DNA from 2 places in the Streptomyces sp. NPDC048389 genome. Region 1 is predicted to be linked to the other one. Evidence: riboswitches for the same ligand, from Rfam matches in the RefSeq annotation. Region 1 holds a riboswitch; the other holds the start of a gene.

What was found. A riboswitch is a leader RNA that binds a small molecule or an ion and turns the genes downstream of it on or off. The one in region 1 is predicted to bind cyclic di-AMP.
Region 2: linked by a shared signal. The riboswitch ahead of AB0903_RS31990 (C40 family peptidase) and the one ahead of AB0903_RS08880 (transglycosylase family protein) in region 1 are both predicted to bind cyclic di-AMP.

The regions. Positions count from the first base shown of each region.
Region 1 covers NZ_JBEZKP010000008.1:121,187-127,687, reverse strand. Annotated here, with positions in the region: gene eno (phosphopyruvate hydratase) at 1-912, opposite strand, end outside; gene AB0903_RS08880 (transglycosylase family protein) at 1,222-1,911, opposite strand; cyclic di-AMP (ydaO/yuaA leader) riboswitch at 1,918-2,103, opposite strand; gene AB0903_RS08875 (transglycosylase family protein) at 2,374-3,366, opposite strand; gene AB0903_RS08870 (cytochrome P450) at 3,507-4,769, opposite strand; gene AB0903_RS08865 (nucleoside triphosphate pyrophosphohydrolase) at 4,766-5,752, opposite strand; gene AB0903_RS08860 (SurA N-terminal domain-containing protein) at 5,775-6,425, opposite strand.
Region 2 covers NZ_JBEZKP010000077.1:10,748-17,248, reverse strand. Annotated here, with positions in the region: gene AB0903_RS32000 (8-amino-7-oxononanoate synthase) at 1-755, shown strand, start outside; gene AB0903_RS31995 (ATP-binding protein) at 1,153-1,584, shown strand; gene AB0903_RS31990 (C40 family peptidase) at 1,916-2,392, opposite strand; cyclic di-AMP (ydaO/yuaA leader) riboswitch at 2,396-2,580, opposite strand; partial or broken gene AB0903_RS31985 (hypothetical protein) at 2,897-3,076, opposite strand; gene AB0903_RS31980 (urease subunit gamma) at 3,662-3,964, shown strand; gene AB0903_RS31975 (urease subunit beta) at 3,979-4,290, shown strand; gene AB0903_RS31970 (urease subunit alpha) at 4,283-6,004, shown strand; gene AB0903_RS31965 (urease accessory UreF family protein) at 6,078-6,501, shown strand, end outside.

The DNA of each region.
Region 1 (6,501 bases):
GCCCAGCTTCTCGGTGAGGACCTTCCAGCCGTCCCAGTCGTCCTCGAACAGCGGGTCCTCGATGGAGACCAGCGGGTAGGAGGCGACGAGCTCCTCGTAGTACTCCGTCATCTCGGCGGCCGAGCGGGACTTGCCCTCGAACTCGTACGAGCCGTCCTTGTAGAACTCGGACGCGGCGACGTCGAGCGCGAGCGCGATGTCCTTGCCCGGGGCGTAACCGGCTTCCTTGATCGCCTCGAGGATGAGGTCGAGGGCGGCGCGGTTGGAGTCGAGGTTCGGCGCGAAGCCGCCCTCGTCGCCGAGGCCGGTGGACAGGCCCTTCTGCTTCAGCACCTTCTTGAGGGTGTGGTAGACCTCGGTGCCCCAGCGCAGCGCCTCGGAGAAGGACTCGGCGCCGATCGGCGCGATCATGAACTCCTGGATGTCCACGTTGGAGTCGGCGTGCGAGCCGCCGTTCAGGATGTTCATCATCGGAACGGGCAGCAGGTGCGCGTTCGGGCCGCCCAGGTAGCGGAAGAGCGGCAGGTCGGACGCCTCGGAGGCGGCGTGCGCCACGGCGAGGGAGACGCCGAGAATGGCGTTGGCGCCGAGGGAGGACTTGTCCGGGGTGGCGTCCAGGTCGAACATCGCCTGGTCGATCAGGCGCTGCTCGGTGGCGTCGTAGCCGACGAGCTCCGGGCCGATCTGCTCGATGACGGCGAGGACGGCCTTCTCGACGCCCTTGCCCTGGTAGCGGTTCTTGTCACCGTCGCGGAGCTCGAGAGCTTCGAACGCACCGGTGGAGGCGCCGGACGGAACTGCAGCACGACCCGTGCTGCCGTCGTCGAGGCCAACCTCGACCTCGACCGTGGGGTTGCCTCGGGAGTCCAGGATTTCCCGGGCTACGACGACGTCGATGGACGGCACGAGCATCTCCTTCTGGGATGTGACGCGAGAAAAGGTGCAGAGGTCTGCTTGGCCTTGCGGCAAGAGCCTAACCGCCCTGGCGGCAAAGGCCCGGCCCATGCCCGCCCCCTGGGACGAAAAAGGGCATCAAGACCCTTGGGACCGGACAAACGGGGCGGTTTCTACCCGCGGGTAACCGGCGTCCCGGGCGCCGGCCCCCGAACGGACCGAGCCCCGGCCCGGCGCGTACGGGGGGAAGGCGCGCCGGGCCGGGGTGCTCGGATTCCGTTCGGAGACGGGTGCCCCCCACGACCGCCGGACCGCGGGGGGAGGGGGTCAGCTCAGGTGGAGCTGCTGACCCGGGTAGATCACGTCGGCGTCCTCGACGATGTCCTTGTTCAGCTCGAACAGCTTCTCCCAGCCGCCCTTGACCTTCTCGGCCTCGGCGATCTTGCTCAGGGTGTCGCCGGCCTCGACCTTGTACTCGCCGTCGCCCTTCTTGAAGCCCTTGGCCTCGGGCGCGGCGGCGGCAGGCTTCTCGGCCTTCTCCGCGGGGGCGGGGGCCTCGGCACGCTCGGAGCGCGTGGTGGGGGCCTCGGCGCGCTCCCGAGACGGCTGGGCGGGCTCGGTGTCGGCGGAGCCGCCGTCGTAGGAGGCGCCGGACAGGCCGACGCCGCAGCTCGGCCAGGCACCCTTGCCCTGACCGGCCAGGACCTTCTCGGCTATCTCGATCTGCTGGGCCTTGGACGCCTGGTCGGCGGTCGAGGCGTAGGCGGTGCCGCCGTACGCGGCCCAGGTGGAGGCGGAGAACTGCAGGCCGCCGTAGTAGCCGTTGCCCGTGTTGATGGACCAGTTGCCGCCGGACTCGCACTGGGCGACGGCGTCCCACTCGGAGGCGGTGGCGGCGGAGGCGGAGGTCGCGCCGAGAACCGGGGCGGCGATGGCGGCGCCGGCGACACCGGCGAGCGCGACGAGACGGGTGATCTTCGACGGGCGACGGTGCTTGGCCTTGCCGGAAGAACGCAGCATGGAACTTCTCCTCACCGACGCCTACGAGGTGAGCTGTCGGGTTCGGGCCTGTGAGTTGCCCGGCCGCACGTCCGTGGGACGCGCGGGCTTCACCCCCAGCCGGCTCCGGTCCGCGGATCTCTCGATCCGGACGGACGGTCCCGGCGCTTACCTTGGGTCCCCCGCTCCTGCCTTCGGCGCTCTGAGCGACGACTGTTCCCCCCGACCGACGGCAGGATTCGGCGTATCGGTCGACGGTGCCCGCGGTGGCGAGCAGTTCAGACCGTAGACACAGGACTCCCCGATGTTCAAAGTCGAACATCGGGGAGAAAACGCCCGAACCGACCACCCATGGATGTCCGTTTTCGCAGGTGGGGGGCGGAGTGGCCGAATTCGCGGGACGTTGTGCCCCAGTTGGGGCAAAGAGACCCTTGTCTCACTCGAACGAAGCGGACATAAGCCTACGAACCACCGCCTGAACTAGCGCCGCTCCAGGCCCAGATCGAGCGTCTGACCGGGAAGGATGAGGTCCGGGTCCGAACCGACGGTCTCCTCGTTCGCCTCATAGAGGGCGGGCCACCCGCCGGGCACCTCCTGCGCGGCGGCGATGTCACACAGGTTGTCGCCGGGCCGAACGGTGTACGCGCCGGGGCCGGTTGCCGCGACGTCCCCCTTCCGGCCGGAGGCGTCACCCCGCGAGGCATGGCGGCCGCCTTCGCGGATCTCGCCCGGCTCGCCCGCGCCCGCCTCGTCGCCGGCGGACGCACCGCGGTGCTTGCCGGCGCCGGTCACAGCCTCTTCGGACGGGGTCGGCTCGGTGGCACCGTCCGCCGGCGCCGCCCCGGTGTCGTCGCCCTTGGGGGCCGGCCGGCCGGCCGCGTCACCGGACGGCGCAGCGGCGTCACCGGCGTCCGGTGCGCCGGAGTCCTCCGCGGAGCCCGAGGCGTCCGACGAGCCCCCGGCGGGCAGGCCGGCTTCAGGGTCGGCCGGGTCGAGAACGCCGAGGGGGTCGGAGGCGTCCGACGACGGCTCACCGGCCGGCGCTTCGCTCTGCCGCGGCAGCGGGAGGATGCCCGGGTCGACGCCGGTGTCCGCGCCGTCGTCCTTCAGTCCGGCGAGCGGACCGCAGGCGGGCCAGGCGTCGGGCCCCTCGGCGGCGAGCACCTTCTCCGCGACCGCTATCTGCTGCGAGCGGCTCGCGAGGTCGGCGCTCGGCGCGTACACCGTGCCGCCGTAGGTGTCCCAGGTCTCCTGCGAGAACTGCAACCCGCCGTAGAAGCCGTTGTCGAAGTCGGCGCTCCAGGCCCCGCCGCTCTCGCACTCCGCGACGCGGTCCCAGGTGCTCGCCTCCGCCGCGGAGGCCGAGCCCGCACCGAGCAGCGGGATGGCGATGGCCGAACCGGTCACCCCTGCCGCGACGATGAGGGCCGGAGCCTGGCGGGGTCGGCGGTGTCGTCCGTTCCCGGAGAGCATGCGGTTGCCTTTCGCGTGACGACGGTGGTTCTTGCGGCCTGCTGACGCCTGCCGAATGACGGTGAACGTAGCCGCATTCGAACGTAAGTCACAAGTCGATGCAGCGGAGATCACGTGAAAGTCACAGAGTTGATGTGGCGTCAGCTTGTTTGAACTGTGAACTCAACGGGCAGAGTGCGCAATCCACGCATGATGAGCCCCCCACGCCAGCGCAAATCGTCCGGATCTCCCGCAAGCCGCAAGTCCGGCATTCTGCGGAGCAGAGTGGCCAGTGCGGTCTGCCCCTCGAGCCGGGCGAGCGGGGCGCCGAGGCAGTAGTGGATGCCGTGGCCGTACCCCAGATGCTGGTTGTCGGTCCGTGACAGGTCGAGCGTGTCGGGGGCGTCGAAGCGTTCCGGGTCGCGGTCGGCGGCCGCGAGGACGACGAGTACGGGGTCGCCCGCCGCGATCCGCTGCCCGCCGAGTGTCAGCGGCTCGGTGGCGAACCGCCAGGTCGCGAGCTCCACCGGCCCGTCGTAGCGCAGCAGTTCCTCCACCCCGGTCGCCAACAGGCCGCTCTCCCCGGCCGCCAGCGACGCCTGGAGGCGCTCACGCTGCCCGGGGTGGCGCAGCAGCGCGTAGACACCGTTGCCGATGAGGTTGACGGTGGTCTCGAAGCCCGCGAAGAGGAGGATGAAGGCCATCGCGGCGGCCTCGTTCTCGGTGAGGTGCTCGCCGTGGTCGGACGCCCTGATGAGCCCCGAGATGAGGTCGTCCCCCGGCTCCCGCCGCTTGCGGTGGATCAGTTCGGCCAGGTAACCGCGCATCTTCTTCACCGAACGGGCCACTCCGCCGCGCGGGCCGCCGCCGTGGCGGATCATCATCCCGGCCCAGTCACGGAAGTCGTCCTGGTCCTCGCGCGGGACGCCGAGCATGTCGCAGATGGCGTAGATGGGCAGCGGGAACGCGAACTCGTGGATGAGGTCCGCCTCCCCCTTGTCCGCGCTGTGCTGTTTTTCGAAGATGTCGTCGATGAGCCGGTCCGTCAGCTCCTGAACCCGCGGCGCGAACTCCGCCACCCGCCGCGGGGTGAACGCCTTGGAGACGAGGCGGCGCAGCCTGGTGTGGTCCGGCGGGTCGATGTTCAGCAGATGCGTCATCAGCTCCGCCTTGCGTTCGCCGGGGATGCCCGTCTTCCCCTTCGCGTGCGCCGGCTCGGCGTGATGCGCCGGGTTCTTCGACAGCCGCTGGTCGGCGAGCGCCTGCCGGGCGTCCGCGTAGCGGGTGACCAGCCAAGCCTCGACCCCGCTGGGCAGCCGGGTCCGGTGCACCGGCGAGTGCTCGCGCAGCCATGCGTAGGCGGGGTACGGGTCGGTCGCGAACTCCCAGGTGAAGAGCTCGGGCGCGGTGTTCGGGTCGTTCACCCCTCGACGTTACCGGGCCGGCCCTCCGCCGCCCGGATCGCGTCCCGGTAGGCCCGTGCCGCCGCTCGCAGCGCCGCCTCGGGGTCGACGCCGTCCGCCTCCGCGCGTACGGCGAGGGCCAGCAGCTCGTACCCGATGCCCGCTCCGGCCGGGAGGTCCACGTCGAGGCCGGCCGTACGCACCCGGGAGGCGAGCTTCGCCGCCAGCGCGAGACCCGGCTGGCCGAGCGGCACACCGTCGGTCACCGACGCGCGCTGCTTCTCGATCGCCTTGGTACGCAGCCAGTGCGCCTTGACCTCCTCGGGCGTCGAGGCGGTCTCCTCACCGAAGACGTGCGGGTGCCGGTGGATCAGCTTCTCGACGATCGTGCCCGCGACGTCGTCCACAGAGAAGGGCTCCTGCGCGTCCTCCTCGGCGATGCGGGCGTGGAAGACGACCTGGAGCAGTACGTCCCCCAGTTCCTCGCGCAGCTCGTCCCGGTCGCCGTCCTCGATGGCCTCGACGAGTTCGTACGCCTCCTCGATGCCGTACTTGGCCAGACCCTTGTGGGTCTGCCGCGACGACCAGGGGCATTCGCGGCGGATGCGGTCCATGACCTCCACGAGGTCCAGCAGCCGTGCTCCGGGCAGGTCGTACGCGCCGGGGAGCAGTTCCAGGTCCGGCATCGCCATGCGGCCGGAGCCGCCGAGGCGGGCCAGACCGTCGGTCAGCGCCGCCTCGCCCTCGCCGGAGGCCAGCACGACGACCGTGCGGCCGCCGGCCGCGCAGTACTCCACCAGCTCCTCGGCGGTCGGCGCGGCGTGCTCGACGGTGATGCCCGCCTCCCGCAGGTAGGCCGGCTGCCGGTGCGCCGCGTCGGCGCACACCACCCGGTCCGCGGCGCGCAGCGTCTGCCACGCGGGCCAGGACAGCAGCCCGGGCGCGACGCGGTGGCTGGCGGTGAGCAGGACGATACGGCCGGCGGTGGATGCTTCGGTGGTCACGCCCCGAACCTACCGCCCGCCGTCACGCACCCGTCTCGACGGGCTCCGGGACCTCGGACACCTCGGTGATCCAGGGTGCCCGGTACGTGCCGAGCTCGAGCTTCGTGTCGTCCCAGGCGCCGTAACGCGGGTTCACGTCGATGTCCAGGGACTTCGCCGCGGCGGTGAACGTCTCGTTCAGCTTCTGCTGGCCCTCGGGGCTGTTGGCCGCGCCGATGGCCGTGGCGATCTTGCCGACCAGAAGGTCGCGGCGCACGGCGTCGTCGACCTGGTCCGGGGCGACACCGCGCTGCTGCAGATACACGGCGACGAGCTGGTCCTCGCCCCCGGACTGCCGCACGAGCTCGTACCGCCCGTCCTGGATCTCCTTGCGGCTGACGCTCACCCCGGCGTCGTCGGCGGCACGCTGCACGACCCTGTCGACGATCAGGTCGTACAGCTTGGCGCGGCCGAGCTGCCCGGTGTCCTTGATCAGCTGCGCGGACTGGGGCGAATCCTGCTGCGCGTCGCGCACGTCCCGGACCTTCGCCTGGACTGCGGACACCTCGATCCGCTGCCCGCCGACCACGGCGGCGGCGCCGGGGTGGGCCTGGTCGCCGCAGGCGGCGAGAAGCGGCACGCCGGCGACGAGCGCGGCGGAGAGGATGAGCGCGGTACGACGGCGGCGGTGCAAAGGAGCCTCCCGGGGCGAGATTGTGCATCGGTGCACAAAGCCTTGCGGTGATCGATGTTAGGCAGTCGGAGTGCCG
Region 2 (6,501 bases), on a different contig from region 1:
ACGGCTGCCGGCTGTCCCGGGCGGAGACGGCCGTCGTTCCGCACGCCGACGTGGAGGCCGTACGCAAGGCGTTCGACGCGCACCCCGGCCGTCGGTCCCTCGCCGTCACCGACTCGGTCTTCTCCGTCGACGGCGACGCCGCGCCGCTGCCGGGTCTCGCCGACGCCTGCCGTGAGCACGGCGCGGCGCTCGTCGTCGACGACGCGCACGGGCTCGGTGTCCTCGGTGCCGGCGGCCGCGGCGCCCTCGACGCCGCCGGGCTGGCCGGTGCGGCGGGCACCGTCGCCACGCTGACGCTGTCCAAGTCCCTGGGCAGTCAGGGCGGGGCGGTCCTCGGCCCCGCCCGCGTCATCGACCACCTCGTCAACACCGCGCGGACGTTCATCTTCGACACCGGTCTGGCGCCCGCCGCGGCCGGTGCCGCGCTCGCGAGCCTGCGGGTGCTGCGGCGTGAACCCCGGCTCGCGGACCGGGCGCGCGAGGTGGCGGCGACACTGCACCGCCGGCTGACCGACGCCGGGCTCACGGCGGCCCCGCCGGACGCCGCGGTGGTCTCCGTTCAGGCGCCGTCACCTGAGGCGGCGCTGAGCTGGGCGGCGGACTGCCGGGCGGCCGGGCTCGTGGTCGGGTGCTTCCGTCCGCCGTCCGTGCCCGACGGGATCTCCCGGATCCGCCTCACCGCCCGGGCCGATCTCGCCGAGAGGCAGATCGACGCGGCGCTCTCCACGATCATCGGGACCGCCCCCGGCCGCTGACCCCGACGCCGCCAGAACCGCTGCCGGTACCGGTTCCGGCCCCGCCGGTACGTTCCCGGACCCGCCGGGACTCTCGGCCCTGCCCGGCTCGGACTCTCGGCCCCGCCCGGATCCTCGCCCCTGCCCGGACCGTCGCTCTTGCGCCGCCCTGCCCTGCCCCTGCCCTGCCAGGCTCGGGACCCTTGCCCTGCCGGAGCCCTCTGCCCGGACCTCAAATACGTTCTGCCGTAGCAGAGTTCACCGCTTCGAGCGACAGATATGTACGGATCTTGGAGGATCCCTGCTTCTCAAGCACGATAAGTGGCAGTCTGACGCGAAACCGTAATCCGTGGCCGTTCCTGCGTTTCATCCGCTACGAGTCGGAGCCCGGCCGCGGTGGGAAAGGGACAGCGCCGCCATGGCAGATCATCAGGAAACATCCCTCACTCTGCCCAGCGAGCCGGCGTCGGTCTCCGCCGCGCGGAGACATGTCACGGACGCCGTGTGCGCGTGGGGGCTCGAGCCCGACGCCGAAGCCGTCGACACCGTCCGGCTGATCGTGTCCGAGCTCGCCACCAACGCCGTTCAGCACACCTTCGGCCAGTCGCCGACGTTCACCGTGGACGTGTGGCTGGAACGCGACGAGGAGTTGTGCATCGGAGTCACCGACAGCCATCCGCGGTGGCCGCAGCGGCTGCCCGCCGCCGTCCGCCAGGACAACGGCCGCGGCATGGTCATCATCCGCACCCTCACCGCCGAGTACGGCGGACGGATGTCCGTCACGCCCACCGCGGAGGGCGGCAAGACGGTCTGGATCGCGCTGCCCTGGTCCGTCCCCGTGCAGAGCTGACCGCACCGCGGCCAGGACGTGTGACGGCAGGCGACCGCCCCGTCGACGGCAGGCGACGCCGTCACCACGGGGCCGGCCCGGGACGGGCACCCCGCCCTTCGAGCGCGCCGCGTATCAGCGCCGCGGTGCTGCCGCGCACTCCGCTGCCGACGGGCGTCGACGTGTTGTCGGGCGCTGATCCGGTTCCCGACAGTGGCGCTGCCGGTCGACCGGCTCGGCCCGTGGCCGCCCAGGCCGTGTCCGGTGGTGCGCCGACCGTGCTCGGCGCCACGCTGCTCGTCCAGCCGACGGCATACCGACGGCGCGCCACCGCAAGGGAACTGCCGGGGCGTCAGCGCACCCGGCCGTACTTGACGCTCCGCGTCCAGATCTTGGCCAGCCGGACCACGTCGCCCGTCTTCGGGGAGTGCCAGATCCTCCCGTTGCCGGCGTAGATGCCCACGTGGTACACGGCACCGCCGGAATGGAAGAACACCAGGTCACCGCGTCGGCGGTCGGATGTGGAGACACGACGGGTCCGGTTGTACTGCTGCTGTGCCGTCCGGGGCAGTATTTTCCCGGCCTTCTTGTACGAGTAGAACGTCAGCCCGGAGCAGTCGAAGCTGTTCGGACCCGTGGCGCCGTAGCTGTACGGCGATCCCTGCTTCGACGCCGCCACCTTGAGCGCTTTGCTCGCGTGGCTGCTGATCGCGTGGGCCGGGGCGATGCCGCCCGGGGTGAGGAGTGTGCCCCCCACGGCGGCGATCGTCAGTGCCGATACGGCACCCGCACGGGAGAAGAGGAGCGGGAGATCAATCTGCGCAGTCATGCGCAACCCTTCGTCAGCCGCCTGTGAAGGATGACCTGTCGGGTTCGGACCGGCGAAGACGCCCGGCCGCCGCAGCGGCTTCACCCCAAGGCGTGCCCGGGGTCGCCGGTCACGCCGTACTGCTCGGGTCCTCCACTCCTGCCGATGCACTTCCGTCGACCAGACGTCCGGTGCGGCGGCAGGACTCAGCGTCCGCCCGGACCGCCCCGTCGAGGTGACGGGGGCTTGTCGTCCCACGGATCGTTACCCACTCATGTCCGATTTCCGAGCCGAAACGGCTTTTGTGAACCTGATCACGACTGGCCCTTTCGGGTGGACAGGCCCGTCGAGCCCCGTGTCCCATGACCCGGAGGCATGGCCGTACCAGCGAAGAAGCAGTCGATTGCGCCAGATCGGTGGTCACGCCGCGCAAGTCCTGTGACACGCGACGACTTCGGCGAAGCTCCACCGAACGAGGGACGAACACCGTTACCCCGTCGGCGGTTGACAGCAGCGGAGTGATCGTCAACTCGTCGAAACCGGCGGCATGGTCACCCGTTTCGCCCTGCGTTCGCCGTCGAGCACGCGCAGCGCTTCGGTGAGCGTGTGCGTGTACGCCTCGTTCTCACCCCCTATGTGCTTGAGCGTCAGGGCTTCCTTGAGTGCGGTTGCCCGCCCGACCAGGGCCTGCGTGGCGCGCAGAGCCGCGCGACGACGGCGCCGTATACGAGTCGGTCCTTGATCGCGGCCCTGGCGGCGGCCTCCTCCTCGTCGCGCTGGACGTCGAAGGCGTCGCCGTGTTCTTCGAATCGCTGCTCGAGCCGACCGGTGACCGCGGTGGGAGCCGCGGCACGGATGAGGCCGCGGTGGGACCCGCGACACGGATGGGCGGGCCGCGCGGCGCGGTCCGGGTGGCCGGACGGTCGAAGCCCCCGGGGCCGGCTCCACCGCGACCGGGCCCGGCACGATCACCGCGATCAGGTGGCGGTGGGGGCAGCGGTCACGAGAGGCCCGTGGATCCGCGAACCCTGGATCCGCGAATCGGAGATCCGCGAACCGGAGATCCGCGAACCGGAGATCCGCGAACCGGATGTGCGGGAACGGGACGTGGGGGAGCCCGGTGCGGGGAAACCAAGATCAGTTAACGCATCGGAAAAGTGCCGGAAAAAACCGCGCCGTAAGGTTCAACGCCTGGTCGTGGAACACCCGCGCACGAGTCAACAGAGCGTTGAGGCGCGCTACGGTCATCACGGTCGGCGATCACGAGCCGGACGACATTGAGGTGGACGCGTGCAACTCTCCCCGCACGAGCAGGAACGGCTTCTCATCCATGTGGCCGCCGACGTGGCGCAGAAGCGCAAGGCGCGCGGTGTGCGACTGAACCATCCGGAAGCCGTCGCCCTCATCACCGTGCACATCCTCGAAGGCGCCCGCGACGGCCGCAGCGTCAGCGAACTCATGGCCTCCGGACGCAAGGTGCTCACCCGCGACGACGTCATGGAGGGCATCGCCGAAATGATCCATGACGTCCAGGTGGAGGCCACATTCCCCGACGGGACCAAGCTCGTGACCGTCCACGACCCGATCCTCTGAGGGGCGTGGCGCTCATGATTCCCGGAGAGATCCTCTGCGGTGACGGCCCGGTGGTGCTCAACGAGGGCCGCGAGACCACCCGCCTCACCGTCGTCAACGCCGCCGACCGCCCGGTTCAGGTCGGCTCCCACTACCACTTCGCCGAGGCCAACCCCGGCCTCGAGTTCGATCGCGCCGCCGCGCGCGGCAAGCGGCTGAACGTCGCCGCCGGCACCGCCGTCCGCTTCGAGCCCGGCATCCCCGTCGATGTGGAACTCGTACCGCTCGCCGGCCGCCGGATCGTGGCCGGGCTGCGTGGAGAGACCGGAGGGCACCTCGATGGCTGAACTGCACCGCGCCGTGTACGCCGACCTGTTCGGCCCCACCACCGGCGACCGCATCCGCCTCGCCGACACCGACCTGCTCGTCGAGATCGAGGACGACCTCTCCGGCGGCCCCGGCCGCGCGGGTGACGAGGCGGTGTTCGGTGGCGGCAAGGTGATCCGCGAGTCCATGGGCCAGGCCCGTACGACACGGGCCGAAGGCGCGCCCGACACGGTGATCACCGGGGCCGTGATCCTCGACCACTGGGGCGTGGTGAAGGCCGACATCGCTCTCCGCGACGGGCGGATCAGCGGCATCGGCAAGGCGGGCAACCCCGACACCATGGACGGCGTCCACCCGGCCCTGGTCATCGGACCCGAGACCGAGATCATCGCGGGCAACGGGAAGATCCTCACCGCCGGGGCCGTAGACGCGCACGTCCACTTCGTCTCGCCGACCCTCGTCGAGCAGGCGCTCGCCACCGGGGTGACCACCCTCGTCGGCGGCGGCACCGGACCGGCCGAAGGGACCAAGGCCACCACGGTCACACCGGGCCCCTGGCACCTCGCCCGGATGTTCGAGGCGCTGGACACCTGGCCCGTCAATATCGGCCTGCTCGGCAAGGGCAACACCACCTCACGCGACGCCATGCACTCCCAACTGCGCGGCGGAGCCCTCGGGTTCAAGATCCACGAGGACTGGGGTGCGACTCCCGCGGCCATCGACGCCTGCCTGGGCGTCTGCGACGAGACCGGCGCCCAGCTCGCCATCCATACCGACACATTGAACGAGGCGGGATTCGTCGGCGACACCCTCGCCGCCATCGCCGGCCGTACGGTCCACGCCTACCACACGGAGGGCGCGGGCGGCGGACACGCACCCGACATCATCACCGTCGTCTCCGAGCCGTACGTGCTGCCCAGCTCGACCAACCCGACCCGGCCGCACACCCTCAACACCATCGACGAGCACCTCGACATGCTGATGGTCTGTCACCACCTCAACCCGGCCGTCCCCGAAGACCTCGCCTTCGCGGAGTCACGCATCCGGCCCTCGACCATCGCGGCGGAGGACGTCCTGCACGACCTCGGAGCGATCTCGATCATCTCCTCCGACGCACAGGCCATGGGCCGGATCGGCGAGGTGGTCATGCGCACCTGGCAGACCGCGCACGTGATGAAGAAGCGCCGGGGCGCTCTGGCGGGCGACGGGCGCGCCGACAACCACCGGGCGCGTCGCTATGTCGCCAAATACACCATCAACCCGGCGGTCGCCCAGGGCATCGACGGGGACATCGGCTCGGTGGAGACCGGCAAACTCGCCGATCTCGTACTGTGGGAACCGGCGTTCTTCGGCGTGAAACCGCAGCTCGTCATCAAGGGCGGTCAGATCGCGTACGCCCAGATGGGCGACGCCAACGCCTCGATCCCCACGCCGCAACCGGTCCTGCCCCGCCCGATGTTCGGCGCGCTGGGCCGGGCGGCGGCCCGCAGCTCGGTCAACTTCGTCGCGCAGGCGGCGATCGAGGACGATCTTCCCGAACGGCTGCGGCTGGACAAGGAGTTCGTACCGATCCGCGGCACACGGCGGGTGACCAAGGCCGACATGCGGGAGAACGACGCACTGCCCCGGGTGGAGGTCGACGCCGACACGTTCACCGTGACGATCGACGGCGAAGCCGTCGAGCCGGCGCCCGCCGCGGAACTCCCCATGGCCCAGCGGTACTTCCTCTTCTGATGACGACGACCGGAACCGCAGAGGCCCGCCCCGAACGCCCCGGCCCGCCCTGCGGGAGAGGCGGGTGGGCGGCATGAGCCGCACCGCGCTGCTCGTCCTCGCCGACGGCCGTTTCCCCGCCGGAGGCCACGCGCACTCCGGCGGCGCGGAGGCCGCCGTCCGGGCCGGGCGCATCAAGGACGCGGCGGACCTCGCCGCGTTCTGCCGGGGCCGCCTGCACACCACCGGGCTCACCTCCGCGGCCCTCGCCGCCTGCGCCGCCCTCGGCCACGACCCGGTCGAGCTCGACGCCGCCGCCGACGCCCGCACCCCCTCGCCGGCCCTGCGGGCAGCGGCCCGCAGACTCGGCCGGCAGATGATGCGCGCTGCCCGTGCCACCTGGCCGCATCCGGTGCTCGACGCGCTCGCCGCCCTGTTCCCGCGCGGCACCCACCAGCCCGTCGTGCTCGGCACAGCCGCTCGCGCCGCCGGCCTCGGTGCAGAGGACGCCGCGCACT